2 regions of the Pantoea sp. X-Soil-TKNS-1211 genome follow, and region 2 is predicted to be linked to the other one. Evidence: predicted binding sites of a transcription regulator. Region 2 holds the regulator's gene; the other holds the start of a gene.
What was found. The regulator ArgR, encoded in region 2, controls arginine synthesis, uptake and breakdown. The targets are predictions, from matches to a motif close to ANTGAATAAAAATACANT.
Positions count from the first base shown of each region.

Region 1: the regulator ArgR is predicted to act here: its motif matches at 5,414-5,431, upstream of argC (N-acetyl-gamma-glutamyl-phosphate reductase).

Region 1 covers NZ_AP035953.1:4,220,880-4,228,495, reverse strand. The annotation lists gene AC6I8W_RS19965 (bifunctional aspartate kinase/homoserine dehydrogenase II) at 1-83, shown strand, start outside; gene metF (methylenetetrahydrofolate reductase) at 301-1,197, shown strand; gene ppc (phosphoenolpyruvate carboxylase) at 1,323-3,974, opposite strand; gene argE (acetylornithine deacetylase) at 4,219-5,367, opposite strand; gene argC (N-acetyl-gamma-glutamyl-phosphate reductase) at 5,535-6,539, shown strand; gene argB (acetylglutamate kinase) at 6,558-7,334, shown strand; gene AC6I8W_RS19935 (argininosuccinate synthase) at 7,359-7,616, shown strand, end outside.
Region 2 covers NZ_AP035953.1:3,924,845-3,932,460, forward strand. The annotation lists gene rsgA (small ribosomal subunit biogenesis GTPase RsgA) at 1-86, shown strand, start outside; gene asd (archaetidylserine decarboxylase) at 214-1,110, shown strand; gene mscM (miniconductance mechanosensitive channel MscM) at 1,125-4,460, shown strand; gene mdh (malate dehydrogenase) at 4,496-5,431, opposite strand; gene argR (transcriptional regulator ArgR) at 5,860-6,330, shown strand; gene yhcN (peroxide/acid stress response protein YhcN) at 6,821-7,084, shown strand; gene AC6I8W_RS18480 (YdgH/BhsA/McbA-like domain containing protein) at 7,174-7,446, shown strand; gene yhcN (peroxide/acid stress response protein YhcN) at 7,550-7,616, shown strand, end outside.

The DNA.
Region 1 (7,616 bases), 300 kb from region 2:
TGATTCGTGGGCCAGGTGCCGGGCGTGATGTGACCGCCGGAGCCATCCAGTCGGACATTAACCGCCTCGCACAACTGCTGTAACCTCCCTCATTATGCAGACGGTGCCAAGCCGTCTGCATTCTTCATCTTCTCCGCGCGATCATGAAACACCTTCATGTTGGTTGAATATTTGTCACGCCCGGACATTAATTTTCTGTTGACGCCTGAGCGCGGATCGTTCATTTTGTGCATCTGGACGTCTAAACGTATGGATGTTCGCAAACCGCAAATAATCGATGTGTATAGATGAGGTAACAGGATGAGTTTCTTTCATGCCAATCAGCGCGAAGCGCTGAATCAAAGCCTGGCTGAGCTGAACGGGCAAATTAATGTCTCTTTTGAGTTTTTCCCGCCACGTACCAGTGAAATGGAAGAAACCCTGTGGAATTCTATCGACCGTCTTAGCAGCCTGAAGCCGAAATTTGTTTCGGTCACCTATGGTGCCAACTCTGGCGAGCGTGACCGTACCCATAGCATTATCAAAGGCATCAAAGAACGCACCGGTCTGGAAGCGGCCCCTCATCTGACCTGCATTGACGCCACCCGTGATGAACTGCGCACCATTGCACGTGACTACTGGGATAGCGGCATTCGTCATATCGTGGCGTTGCGCGGCGATTTACCGCCGGGAGCTGGCAAGCCGGATATGTACGGTTCCGATCTGGTTGAACTGCTGAAAGAGGTGGGGGATTTCGACATCTCCGTGGCGGCTTACCCTGAAGTCCATCCGGAAGCAAAAAGCGCGCAGGCGGATCTGATCAACCTGAAGCGCAAGATTGATGCCGGTGCGAACCGCGCCATTACGCAGTTTTTCTTCGACGTCGAAAGCTACCTGCGTTTCCGCGATCGTTGTGTGGCGACCGGTATCGACGTGGAAATCGTGCCAGGCATTCTGCCGGTATCTAACTTCAAGCAGCTGCAACGCTTTGCCACCATGACGAACGTGCGCGTACCTGGCTGGATGAACGCCATGTTTGCAGGTCTGGATGACGACGCGGAAACGCGCAAAATGGTGGGTGCTAACATTGCGATGGATATGGTGAAGATCCTGTCGCGTGAAGGCGTGAAAGATTTTCACTTCTACACCCTGAACCGTGCGGAGATGAGCTACGCGATTTGTCACACGTTGGGTGTACGTCCGGGCGTTGCAGTCTGAGGCAACATTACTGAATAAAACTTAAAGGGGCCACGGCCCCTTTTTGCATTGTTAAAAACCTGCGCGATAAATCGCGTCGCTACCAGTCAGTGCAGAGACAAGGGGCACCATGCCCCTTGAGCGCACTAACCGGTATTACGCATACCCGCTGCAACACCGGCGATGGTCACCATCAGCGCCTGTTCTACGCGCGCATCCGGCTCATCACCGCGTTGTTCCTGCTCTCGTGAACGATGCAGCAATTCAGCCTGCAACACGTTCAGCGGGTCGGTGTAGACGTTACGCAGCGCGATGGATTCGGCAATCCACGGTTGATCCGCCATCAGATGGGCATCGTTGGCGATGGTCAGCACCGCTTTGATATCCGCGTCTAACTGGTCACGCAATTGCTGGCCCAGTGGCCACAAAGATTTATCCACCAGACGCTGATCGTAATATTCCGCCAGCCACAGGTCAGCTTTCGAGAACACCATTTCCAGCATACCGAGACGGGTGGAGAAGAATGGCCAGTCACGGCACATGGTTTCCAGCTGATCCTGGTGGCCTTGCTCCATCGCTTTCTGGATTGCCGCACCGGCACCCAGCCACGCGGGCAACATCAGGCGGTTTTGCGTCCAGGCAAAGATCCACGGAATCGCACGCAGCGATTCTACGCCACCCGAGGCACGGCGTTTTGCCGGACGTGAACCGAGTGGCAGTTTGCCCAGTTCCTGTTCCGGCGTTGCGGAACGGAAATACGGCACGAAATCAGGATTCTCACGCACATAGCCACGGTACATCGCACAGGAGTGAGCTGACAGACCATCCATGATGTCGCACCATTCGCTTTTCGGCTCTGGTGGTGGCATCAGGTTGGCTTCGAGAATGGCACCGGTGTACAACGACAAGCTGGCGATAGTCACTTCCGGCAGGCCGTATTTGAAGCGAATCATCTCACCCTGTTCCGTCACGCGCAGGCCGCCTTTCAGGCTTCCCGGCGGTTGCGACAGCAGCGCTGCGTGCGCTGGTGCACCACCACGGCCAATGGAGCCGCCACGTCCATGGAACAGCGTCAGGGCGATACCGGCTTTTTCACAGGTCTTGATCAACGCGTCCTGCGCCTGATACTGCGCCCAGCTCGCCGCCATCACACCGGCATCTTTCGCGGAGTCAGAATAGCCAATCATCACCATCTGCTTGCCCTGAATAAAGCCACGATACCAGTCGATGCCCAGCAGCTGGCTCATCACGTCGTTGGCGTTGTTCAGGTCATCGAGCGTTTCAAACAGCGGTGCCACCGGCATGGCGTAGGTGATACCGGCTTCTTTCAGCAGCAGATGGACCGCCAGTACATCGGATGGCACTTTTGCCATGGAGATGACATAAGCGGCAATCGAGCCTTGCGGGGCTTCGGCTGCCACTTTACAGGTATCCAGCACTTCGCGGGTGTTATCGCTCGGCTCCCACTGACGCGGCAGCAGCGGGCGTTTAGAATTCAGTTCACGGATCAGGAATGCCTGTTTGTCGGCTTCTGACCAGCTTTCGTAATCACCGAGACCGAGATAGCGTGTCACTTCGGCAATCGCTTCAGTATGGCGGGTGCTCTCCTGACGCAGGTCGATACGCACCAGCGGCACACCAAAGCACTTCACGCGACGCAGCGTATCCAGCAGCTGACCATTGGCGATGATGCCCATATCGCATTGTTGCAGTGACTGATAGATGGCAAACAGCGGCTGCCACAGCTGATCGTTGGATACCAGCAGATCCGCCGGACGCGGCAGACGTTCGCCTTTCAGACGACGCTCCAGGAAGGCCTGGGTGCTCATCAACTGGCCGCGGATGCGTTTCAGAATCACACGGTAAGGTTCCAGCGCTTCCGGGTCGCCACACAGTTCACGCACTTCGTCGCTGCACTCGGACATCGACAACTCAGAAATCAGCACGCCGATATCGCGCAGGAACAGATCGGCGGCTTTCCAGCGGCCCAGTTGCATCGCCTGTCGTGTGATGCTGGCGGTGACGTTCGGGTTGCCGTCGCGGTCGCCGCCCATCCAGGAGGTAAACTGCACAGGGACAAAATCTACTGGCAGTTGCATACCAAAGGTTTCTTCAACCTGCTCGTTCAGTTCGCGCAGGAACGCCGGTACGCCTTCCCACAGGCTGTTTTCCACCACGGCAAAGCCCCATTTGGCTTCATCAACCGGGGTCGGACGATATTTACGAATTTCATCGGTGTGCCAGGCTTGGGCAACCAGTTGGCGCAGACGGCGCATCACATGGTTGTATTCATATTCGGTGATATCGCTATGGTCGAGCTGTTGCAGGCAGCTATTCACCTCAACCAGTTTGTGAATCAGCGTACGGCGGGTGATCTCGGTCGGGTGTGCGGTCAGCACCAGTTCCAACGACAGCGATTCAATCGCCGCGCGGATATCGCTTTCATTCAGGTCTTTCTGCTGCTTCAGGCGATCGAAGGTGCTTTTCAGCAGCTCCGGGTGGTTGGCACCTTCACCACTGCGCGCAATGGTCTGATACTGTTCCGCCACGTTGGTAAGATTCAGGAACTGACTGAATGCGCGTGCCACCGGCAGCAACTCGTCATTGGACAGGTTTTGCAGTGTCGACAGCAGTTCCTTACGATGAGTGTCATTTCCGGCACGGGATGACTTAGAGAGCTTGCGGATGGTCTCCACCTTATCGAGGATGTTCTCTCCCAGTGCATCCTTTATCGTATCCCCGAGCAGTTTGCCGAGCATACTGACATTACTTCGCATTGCGGAATATTGTTCGTTCATGTGACCCTGACACCCTTATCGTCTTTTTAATTCATATACCCAACGGGCATAACTTCGTCTTTTATCTAGCCACGTATCGCTCTGTTCGTCAATTGCCTTAAACTGACGAAATTTCGCTGCTAAATGTTGGAAATTCAAAGAATTTAACGGGAGCGAAGCGAGATAAGTTATTCTTATTATCAAATCCCGAACATTGACGGGGCATTTTGCTGATTAAACAGTGAAATGCCCCATCGATTACTCATCAGTGGCAAAAATGATGAACAACCTGCGTGATAAGCGCATGAGTCGGCTTAATAAATGCGGTATCAATAAACTCATCTGGTTGATGGGCCTGATTGATAGAACCTGGACCTAACACCAGCGTCGGGCACAGTTGCTGAATAAACGGCGCTTCGGTGCAGTAGTTCACCACTTCTGTCGGCGTGCCCAGCAGTTTCTCTACCACTTTTACCAGTTCATGGTCGACCGGGCACTCATAACCCGGAATCGGTGGATGCAGCTCGCCGACGGTTAAACGACCCGGCCAACGCTCACTCACCGGGGCCAGCGCGTCATTCAGCAGGCCATCCAGATCGCTCAGGGTTAATCCCGGCAGCGGACGAATATCCATATGCAGTTCGCAGCAGGCACAAATGCGGTTTGCCGCGTCACCACCGTGAATATGACCAAAGTTCATGGTCGGGTAAGGAATGGCGAAACCGTCGTGGTTATAACGCGTTTTCAGCGTATTACGCAGCTGCATCAATTGGGTGATGGATTCATGCATCAGTTCGATGGCGTTCACACCGCGTGATGGATCGCTGGAGTGGCCTGATTGCCCCTGAATACGAATCACATTGGAGAGATGACCTTTGTGTGCGCGTACCGGTTTCAGCGACGTCGGTTCGCCGATGATGGCGCAATCCGGCCGCAGCTGGGTAGATTCAGCAAAATACTTCGCACCCGCCATCGTCGTTTCTTCATCGGCGGTGGCGAGAATGTAGAGCGGTTTGCTCAGTTTGGTCACGTCAACGTCACGCAGTGCATCCAGAATGAAGGCAAAGAAGCCTTTCATATCTGCCGTACCTAAACCGTAAAGCTTGTTGTCGTGTTCAGTCAGGGTAAAGGGATCGCGCGTCCAGCGGCCATCATCGAACGGCACAGTATCGGTGTGACCTGCCAGTAATAAGCCACCTGCACCTGAACCCGTGCGCGCCAGCAGGTTAAATTTATGCCGTGTACCGGGTACGGGTTGCACTTCAGTATCGAAGCCCAGATCGCGAAACCAACCTGCCAGCAAATTGATTAAAGTTTCATTGCTCTGATCCAGCGCGGCATCGGTGGCACTGATTGATGGTGTGGCAATCAGCTGGCGGTAGAGTTCGATAAAAGGTGGTAATTTTGTCTTCACTGTTGACGGTCCTTGGGTTAGGATGTATCAATATTCATGCATTAATAGTGAATAAAAATACATTAACGTCGTCTGCATGTGAACAGTAAATCGCTGCAAACGGCATCGTGGGCAACGGGGCAAGGCCGCGACCCGGAACGTGTGACTGTAATAAGGTATACAGCCTGATGTTGAATACGCTGATCGTTGGTGCCAGTGGTTACGCTGGCGTAGAGCTTGCCACCTACCTGAATCGCCATCCGCATATGAACATAACCGCTTTAGCGGTTTCAGCGCAAAGCCCGGATGCCGGAAAGTTACTTTCAGACCTGCATCCGCAGTTGAAAGGTATTGTCGACCTGCCGTTACAGCCGCTGAGCGATGCCGCTGAGTGGGCAGATAAAGTCGATGTGGTATTTCTCGCCACGGCGCACGAAGTTAGCCACGACCTGGCACCGGAATTCCTGAAAGCCGGTTGCGTGGTGTTTGACCTCTCCGGTGCGTTCCGCGTTAACGACGACGCGTTCTACACCCAATATTACGGTTTCACCCATCAGCATGGCGACTGGCTGGACAAAGCGGTTTACGGCCTGGCGGAATGGCAGCACGAAAAAATTAAAGAAGCCCAGCTGGTGGCGGTGCCGGGATGCTACCCGACAGCCTCACAGCTGGCGTTGAAACCGCTGGTGGAAGCGGGCCTGCTGAATCAGGACCAGTGGCCAGTGATCAACGCGACCAGTGGCGTCAGTGGTGCCGGACGTAAAGCCAGCGTCACGACCAGTTTCTGTGAAGTCAGCCTGCAACCCTATGGCATCTTCAACCATCGCCACCATCCGGAAATTGTTGCCCATCTTGGTACGCCGGTGATCTTTACGCCGCATCTGGGCAACTTCCCGCGCGGTATTCTCGCCACCGTCACCTGCCGCCTGAAACCGGGCGTCAGTGAACATGATGTGGCCGAAGCCTTCCATAACGCCTACCACGACAAACCGCTGGTACGTCTGTATAAGAAAGGTGTGCCGGCGCTGAAAGGCGTGGTAGGTCTGCCGTTCTGCGATATTGGTTTTGCCGTGCAGGGTGAGCACCTGATTGTGGTTGCCGCAGAAGATAACCTGCTGAAAGGTGCTTCTTCGCAGGCGGTGCAGTGTCTGAATATTCGTTTCGGCTTCCCCGAAACGCTGTCTCTGATTTAAAGGGCGAGTAAGTAAACCATGAGCAATCCTCTGATTATTAAACTGGGTGGCGTCCTGCTGGATAGTGAAGAAGCGCTGGCCCGTCTGTTTGATGCGCTGCTGGCGTATCGCACCGAATATCAGCGTCCGCTGATTATTGTGCACGGCGGCGGCTGCCTGGTGGATGAGCTGATGAAGAAGCTCGCGCTGCCGGTGAAAAAGAAGAACGGTTTGCGCGTGACGCCAGCCGATCAGATTGACATTATTACCGGCGCCCTGGCCGGTACGGCGAACAAAACCTTGCTTGCCTGGGCGAAGAAATATGGCATCAACGCGGTGGGTCTGTGCCTGGGTGATGCGGGTCTGGTGAATGTGGCGCAGTTTGATGAAGAACTGGGCCATGTCGGTAACGCCACTCCGGGCAATCCGGCCCTGGTTAACACGCTGTTGGGTGCGGGTTATATGCCGGTGATCAGCTCAATCGGTATTACGGATAGCGGCGATCTGATGAACGTCAACGCAGACCAGGCGGCTACCGCGCTGGCGGCGACTATCGGTGCCGATCTGGTGCTGCTGTCCGACGTCAGTGGCATTCTCGATGGTAAAGGTCAGCGCATCGCTGAAATGACCGCCGAGAAAGCGGAACAACTGATCGCCCAGGGCATTATTACCGATGGCATGATTGTTAAAGTTAACGCGGCGCTGGACGCGGCACGTACCCTGGGTCGCCCGGTGGATATTGCCAGCTGGCGTCATGCTGAACAGTTGCCAACCCTTTTCAACGGCGTGTCGATTGGCACCCGGATTCTCGCTTAACGATACTGATTCAAGGATTACGAAATGCAAACGCAAGGCATCAAAAAAATTGTTCTGGCTTACTCCGGTGGCCTTGATACGTCTGCCATCATTCCATGGCTGAAAGAGAACTACGGCGGCTGTGAAGTGGTCGCGTTCGTGGCAAACATCGGTCAGGATCCGGCCGATCTGGAAGGCGTTGAGAAGAAAGCGCTGCAATCCGGTGCCTCTGAGTGCCACGTGGTTGACCTGCGTGAAGAGTTCATCAGCGACTACGTTTACCCGGTATTGCAGACCGGTGCG
Region 2 (7,616 bases):
CATCCCGCTTCGATAACTATCACCGAATTCTGGAAAGTATGGCGCAGGTAAAAACGCGTAAAAACTTTTCCGCCAGCGAGGATTAACGGGTATACCCTTCATCCTTCGAGTAGCAATACGAAGGATGAAGGGCACATTCGCCAACTGACCGGGGCGCTGCTACAATCCGCCCCCTTTTGTATAAACGATGTGTAATAAAGCCAGGAGGCTAAGGTGTTTGATCGTTTTAAGCTCGGCCTGAATCATATTCTGCCTAAGAAAGGACTGACCGAACTTGCCGGTTGGGGTGCCAGTCGTCGTGGTGGCTGGCTGACCAAAGCGGTCATCGATATTTTTGTCTGGTACTACAAAGTGGACATGGCGGAAGCCAGCAAACCAGACACCGCCAGCTATCGCACCTTTAATGACTTCTTTGTGCGTCCGTTAAAAGAAGGCGCGCGCCCGATCGATCCCGATGCCACCCTGCTGGCGCTGCCTGCCGATGGTGCTATCAGCCAGTTAGGTCGCATCGAAGGCGATCAGATTTTCCAGGCCAAAGGCCACTACTACAGCTTGCAGGCTCTGCTGGCTGGCAATGATGCGCTGGCGGAGCAATTCCAGGACGGTGAGTTTGTCACCACCTACCTCGCGCCGCGCGATTATCACCGTGTACATATGCCATGTAACGGCATCCTGCGCGAAATGATCTACGTACCCGGTGACCTTTACTCGGTCAATCCACTGACCGCACGCAATATCCCAAACCTGTTTGCGCGTAACGAGCGCGTGATTTGTGTATTCGATACCGATCACGGCCCGATGGTGCAGATTCTGGTCGGTGCGACTATCGTGGGCAGCATCGAAACCGTTTGGGCCGGCACCATCACGCCGCCGCGCGAAGGGGTCATTAAACGCTGGCGCTACCCGGCAGCCGATCATGATGGGGCCGTCGTGCTGTTGAAAGGTCAGGAAATGGGCCGCTTCAAACTGGGTTCGACGGTGATCAACCTGTTTGCGCCGAAGCGTGTCAAACTGGCAGAGAGCCTGGAAGCGGGAAGCAAAACCCGTCTCGGCCAGCCGCTGGCCATCGCTCTGCCGCAGCAGGGTGAAACCACCCCGCTCGCCGACTAACAGGACTACTCCCTGTGCGTGTCTTTCTTATCCTGCTGCTGAGTCTGTGGCTCAGTAGCCCTGTTTTCGCGGCTAGCGTGCCGCAAGCCAGTGACCTGAAACAGGAGCTGGACGCCGTCAAATCCGCGAAAAGTTCACCTGCACAAACGGAACAAATCCAGACGCTGGAAACGGCACTCAATTTCCTTGCTGAACGCGATGATTCACTGGAGCGTGCAAAGCAATATCAGCAGGTGATTGACGACTTCCCACGCCTGGCGCGCGAACTGCGCCAACAACTCGCCAATCTGACCAGTGAAAGCAGCAAAACGGTGCGCAATAATATGAGCAGCACCGAGTTGGATCAGGAGATTTTGCAGGTCAGCAGTCAGTTGCTGGAAGAAGGGCGTCAGGCGCAGCAGGAGCAAGATCGCGCGCGCGAAATCAGCGATTCGCTGTCGCAGTTGCCGCAGCAACAAACCGAAGCGCGCCGGGCCATGACGGAGAGCGATCGTCGGGTACAGGGCGCGTCAACCGCTACCACCCCACAGGAACAGGCGCAGATTTACGCACGCCAGGCGGAGAGTGCTGCCAACAAAGCGCGCGTGGATGAACTGGAACTGGCGCAGCTGTCTGCCAATAATCGCCAGGAATTAGCGCGCATGCGTGCCGAAGTGCATCAGCGCCAGGCCACGCAACTGGATAATTATCTGCAAGCGCTGCGCAATCAGTTGAATAATCAGCGACAGCGTGAGGCTGAGCAGGCACTGGAGCGTACCGAGCAACTGGCGGAAAATAGCGGCGATCTGCCCAGCGCCATTAGCGAACAGTTCCGTGTTAACCGTGAGTTATCTGCCGATCTTAACCAGCAGGCACAACGCATGGATTTGGTCGCTTCGCAGCAACGCCTGGCAACCAATCAGACGTTGCAGGTCCGTCAGGCACTGAGCACTCTGCGTGAGCAATCGCAGTGGTTGGGTGCATCGAACCTGCTGGGCGAAGCGTTACGCGCGCAGGTGGCGCGTCTGCCAGATATGCCTAAATCGCAGCAGATCGACAACGAAATGGGCCAGTTGCGTGTACAACGTCTACGTTATGAGGATTTGCTGGAACGTCAGCAGGCATTACGTAAAGAGAAGCAGGATGATGGCACGCCCTTCACCAGTGAGCAAAGCCGCATTCTGGAAGCCCAATTAAAGACCCAGCGCGAGCTGCTTAATTCATTAATTTCCGGCTGCGATACGCTGATTCTGGAAATCACCAAACTCAAAGTGTCCAATACCCAGCTACAGGATGCACTCACGGAAGTGCGCGATGCCACCCATCGCTATCTGTTCTGGACTGCTGATGTCAGCGCGGTTGATCTGAGCTTCCCTGTAGATACGGCGCAGGCTCTGGCGCGTTTGTTGTCGCTCGATACGCTGGGCCAGTTAGGCAAAGCACTGGCGATGATGTTTACCAACAAAGAGACGGTGCTACCAATTCTGGGAGCGCTGCTGTTGGTTGGGTTCAGCATCAGTTCACGCCGCCACTACCATGCTTTTCTGGCACGAGCCGCCAGTAAAGTTGGCAAGGTGACACAGGATCATTTTGGTCTGACGCTGCGCACGGTGTTCTGGTCGATTCTGGTTGCCGTGCCGATCCCGGTGTTGTGGGCCGCTCTTGGCTACGGTCTACAGGACGCCTGGCCCTATCCGATAGCCGTGGCAATTGGCGATGGTATTACCGCCACGCTGCCGCTGCTGTGGGCGTTTATGATCAGCGCCTCTTTTGCCCGCCCCAATGGCCTATTTGTGGTGCATTTCCGCTGGCCCCAGGCGCGGGTAGCGCGTGCAATGCGTTATTACTCGCTCACCGTTGGCCTGATTGTGCCGCTGATTATGCTGTTAATCGCCTTTGCCAACCTGGAAGACCGTGAGTTTTCATCAACGCTCGGCAGGCTGTGCTTCATTCTGATTTGCGGTGCACTGAGTATCGTAACCGTCAGCCTGAAACGCGCCGGTATTCCGCTGTATCTGGATAAAGAAGGTAACGGCGATAACTTTATCAACCGCATTCTGTGGAACCTGATGATCGCCATTCCACTGGTCGCGGCGCTCGCTTCCTGCATCGGTTATCTGGCGACAGCGCAGGCGTTGTTGGCCCGGCTGGAAACCTCCGTCGGTATCTGGTTCTTCCTGCTGGTGATTTACCATATTGTTCGTCGCTGGATGCTCATCCAACGCCGTCGTATCGCTTTTGACCGCGCCCGTCAGCGTCGTGCAGATATGCTGGCAAACCGTGCGCGTAGTGAAGAGGATAAGGAACAGACTTCCGCCAGTACTGAGGGGGTGGAAGCAGATGAACCTGTCATCGATCTTGACGCTATCAGCGCCCAGTCATTGCGTCTGGTACGTTCGATTCTGACGTTGATCGCCCTGGTGTCGGTGATTGTGCTGTGGTCGGAGATTCACTCGGCGTTTGGTTTCCTCGAAAATATCCGCCTGTGGGATGTCAGCACCACGGTGCAGGGAGTGGAAAGCATCCAGCCGATTACCCTCGGCTCGATTCTGATCGCCATTCTGGTGCTGATTATTACCACCCAACTGGTGCGAAATATGCCTGCGTTGCTGGAGCTGGCGCTGCTGCAGCACCTGAGCCTGACGCCCGGTACCGGTTACGCGATCACCACGGTGACTAAATACATCCTGATGCTGATTGGTGGACTGATTGGCTTCTCGATGATTGGCATTGAATGGGCGAAGCTGCAATGGCTGGTTGCCGCACTTGGTGTTGGTCTGGGCTTTGGTTTGCAGGAGATTTTCGCCAACTTTATTTCCGGCCTGATTATTCTGTTCGAGAAACCGATTCGTATTGGCGATACCGTCACCATCCGCGATCTCACCGGCAGTATCACCCGTATCAATACCCGTGCGACCACTATTACTGACTGGGATCGCAAAGAGATTATTGTGCCGAATAAGGCGTTTATTACCGAGCAGTTCATTAACTGGTCACTCTCTGACTCGGTGACGCGTGTGGTGTTGACTATTCCGGCACCGGCTGGGGTAAATAGCGATGAAGTCACCTTGATCCTGAAGCAAGCGGCCGAGCGCTGCACCTATGTACTGGATACACCGGTGCCGGATGTGTTCCTGGTCGATCTGCAGCAAGGTATTCAGTTGTTTGAACTGCGCGTTTATGCGGCTGAAATGGGCCACCGTATGCCGCTACGTCATGAACTACATCAGCTGATTTTGCATGGTTTTGCCGAGCACGGTATTGAAATGCCCTTCCCACCGTTCCAGGTGCGTATGGAAACTCTGGGCAAGAAAAGTCCTGCCAGCAATGGCACACCTGCTGCTCGGAATTACAAGTCGGGTGGGTTATAAAAATGAGGTGCGCAGTGGATGCGCACCTGGTCGGTTTATTTCACAAACTCTTCGCCCTGGGCGATATCTTTCTTCAGCGTATCCAGCATACTGCTTAACGCCTGCTGCTCAAAGGGACTGAGCGGCCCGAGTGGGCGGCGTTCAACGATACCGGTTTTGCCCAGCAGCAGTGGTTGTGAGAAGAAGCGTGCGTATTCACCATCCCCTTCCACATAGGCACATTCAACCACGTTAGCATCGCCTTGTAAGGCGCGCACCAGCGACAGGCCGAAGCGTGCCGCCGCCTGCCCCATCGACAGCGTCGCAGAACCGCCACCGGCTTTTGCTTCCACCACTTCCGTACCGGCGTTTTGGATACGTTTGGTGAGGTCCAGAACTTCCTGCTCACTGAAACTCACGCCTTTGACTTGCGACAGCAGCGGCAGAATGGTGACGCCAGAATGTCCCCCGACAACCGGCACCTCAATCTCGCCCGGTTGTTTCCCCTTTAACGCCGCTACAAAGGTGTTGCCACGAATAATATCCAGCGTGGTGACACCAAACAGGCGGTTCTTGTCATACGCCCCGGCTTTCTTCAACACTTCAGCCGCAATCGCCACCGTGGTGTTAACCGGGTTGGTGATCACGCCAATCAAGGCCCTGGGCGCGGTACTCGCCACCTGCTCAATCAGGTTGCGCACAATACCGGCGTTAACGTTAAACAGGTCGGCGCGATCCATACCAGGTTTACGTGCCACTCCGGCGGAAATCAGCACCACATCGGCTCCTTTCAGCGCGGGCGTGGCATCTTCACCACTGAAACCCTCAACTTTTACGGCGGTAGGAATATGGCTGAGATCCACCGCCACTCCCGGCGTAACCGGAGCGATGTCATAAAGCGAAAGGGCTGAACCTGCGGGTAATTGGGTCTTGAGCAACAGTGCTAGCGCCTGGCCAATACCACCAGCGGCACCGAGAACGGCAACTTTCATCCTGGACTCCTTATTAAGGTGGGGCAGAGATCTGCCGGGTTTCCATCGGGTTACGAGTTTAATCAACTTCTCAGGCGATAGCGACAAAACCTGTCGCGCAAACACTGACGCCGCAATTCGGCTCCCGAGACATCCACACTTCAGAAGTCGCCTGAATGATCATAGGTCGCAGCCAGAAGACAGGGGTCGGCAATGATCAATCATTTTGTTGTTACCACTTCAATAATATAACAACATTGCAACCTTCGCTTTTGCGCGCCACACCGCGATTTTGGCGTAGCGGTAAATCTCTGTTATGATCGCCGCCCTCGCAGACCTCCCCCCGGCGAAATCCTCACCTGTTTATTGCATAAAAATTCATTTAAATGCATAATAATTTATCTGCATGGGCCTGTTGCCCGACGCATCCCTCTTTTTATCGGTAACCTATGCGAAACCCATCTAAGCAAGACGACCTGGTTAAGGCGTTCAAAGCCCTGTTGAAAGAAGAGAAATTCAGCTCTCAGGGTGAAATTGTGCAGGCGTTACAGGAAGACGGCTTCGAGAACATCAATCAGTCAAAAGTTTCTCGTATGCTTACCAAGTTCGGTGCGGTGCGCACGCGTAACGCGAAAATGGAGATGGTGTACTGCCTTCCAGCCGAACTGGGCGTGCCGACTACCACCAGCCCGCTGAAAAATCTGGTGCTGGATATCGACTACAACGATGCGCTGGTGGTGATTCATACCAGTCCTGGTGCCGCACAGCTTATCGCCCGCCTGCTGGATTCACTGGGTAAAGCCGAAGGCATTCTCGGTACTATTGCCGGGGATGACACCATCTTTATTACCCCTGCACGCACGTTCACCGTTAAGCAACTCCATGACGCTGTGCTGATGTTATTCGAACAAGAGCTATAAAACCCTGCCTGTTACCGGCAGATTACCTGCCGGTAACAACTCCCCCATTCGCCCTTCCAGGCACCACGCTTAATGTAAAATCCACCAGAAACAAGGTATTAAACATATTCCTGTCCGTTCTCACGCCCTGATGTAATTGGTAGGACCTTTTACCCTGCTTAACCTTTCGCGCTATTTTACACTGCTTTACATACCAACATCAGCCATAAAAGCCACTCCTTATGTATCAGCCAGCGAGATCAACCGAGATATTTCGCACAGAAAGATAAAATGACATAGGCCGTTGTTTTTACATGCAATTAACAGGCATTGGGCAGAAACCAGGCGGTTTTTATAACACTCAGTTATTAAAAGTTGTCATAAGGACAAAGAATAACAACCAAACATTATTAGCAGAATATTAATTTCATGGGTGATTAGATCTATACTTCTTTTCGTGATGCAAATCACACCAAACAAAAAGAGAAAAACAGACGACGAGGAAATAATCATGAAAGTTAAAACTACTATCGCAACCCTGAGCATTCTATCTGCCCTGTCATTTGGCGCTTTCGCCGCAGATTCCATTAACGCCGACCAGGCAATGAATCTGCAACCGGCCGGCACCATCAGTGTCAGCGGCACGGCTGGTTCGCCGATGGATATCCATCAGCAACTGAGCGAAAAAGCAGATCAGCAAGGTGCTAAAGCTTATCGCGTTATCGAAGCGCGTAATGACAACACCTACCACGCGACTGCTGAACTTTATAAATAAGTTCGCCGAAACAAGACGCAATGTGAACGACAACCCATTTGAGACGCGATTGCGCTCAGGTTGTCCACCCAAATTCAGGAGAGTGAATCATGAAAACTAAATTATCTATCGCAGTTCTGAGCCTGGCCTCTGTTCTTTCTTTCGGTGCCAGCGCAGCCAGCCTGATTACCAATGAACAGGCAGACACCATGAATCTGCAACCGCTGAACCAAACTATCAGCATCAGCGGCCGTGATGGCGACCAGACCAACATCCGTCAGGAGCTGTCAGCAAAAGCCGATGCTCAGGGTGCCAGCCACTATCGCATCATTGAAAACAATCAGAATGACACCTATCACGTCACTGCTGAACTGTACAAATAATCGATAAATGATTATCCGGCGCCCGAGCGGCGCCTGGATATGCATCGACGACCCGCTCCCCACTCACCACCGCAGGTTGTTGATTGTAATGAGGAGACGAACAATGAAAATCAAAGCAACCATCGCAACCGCTAGCCTGCTCTCACTGTTGACCTTCGGTGCCTCTGCCG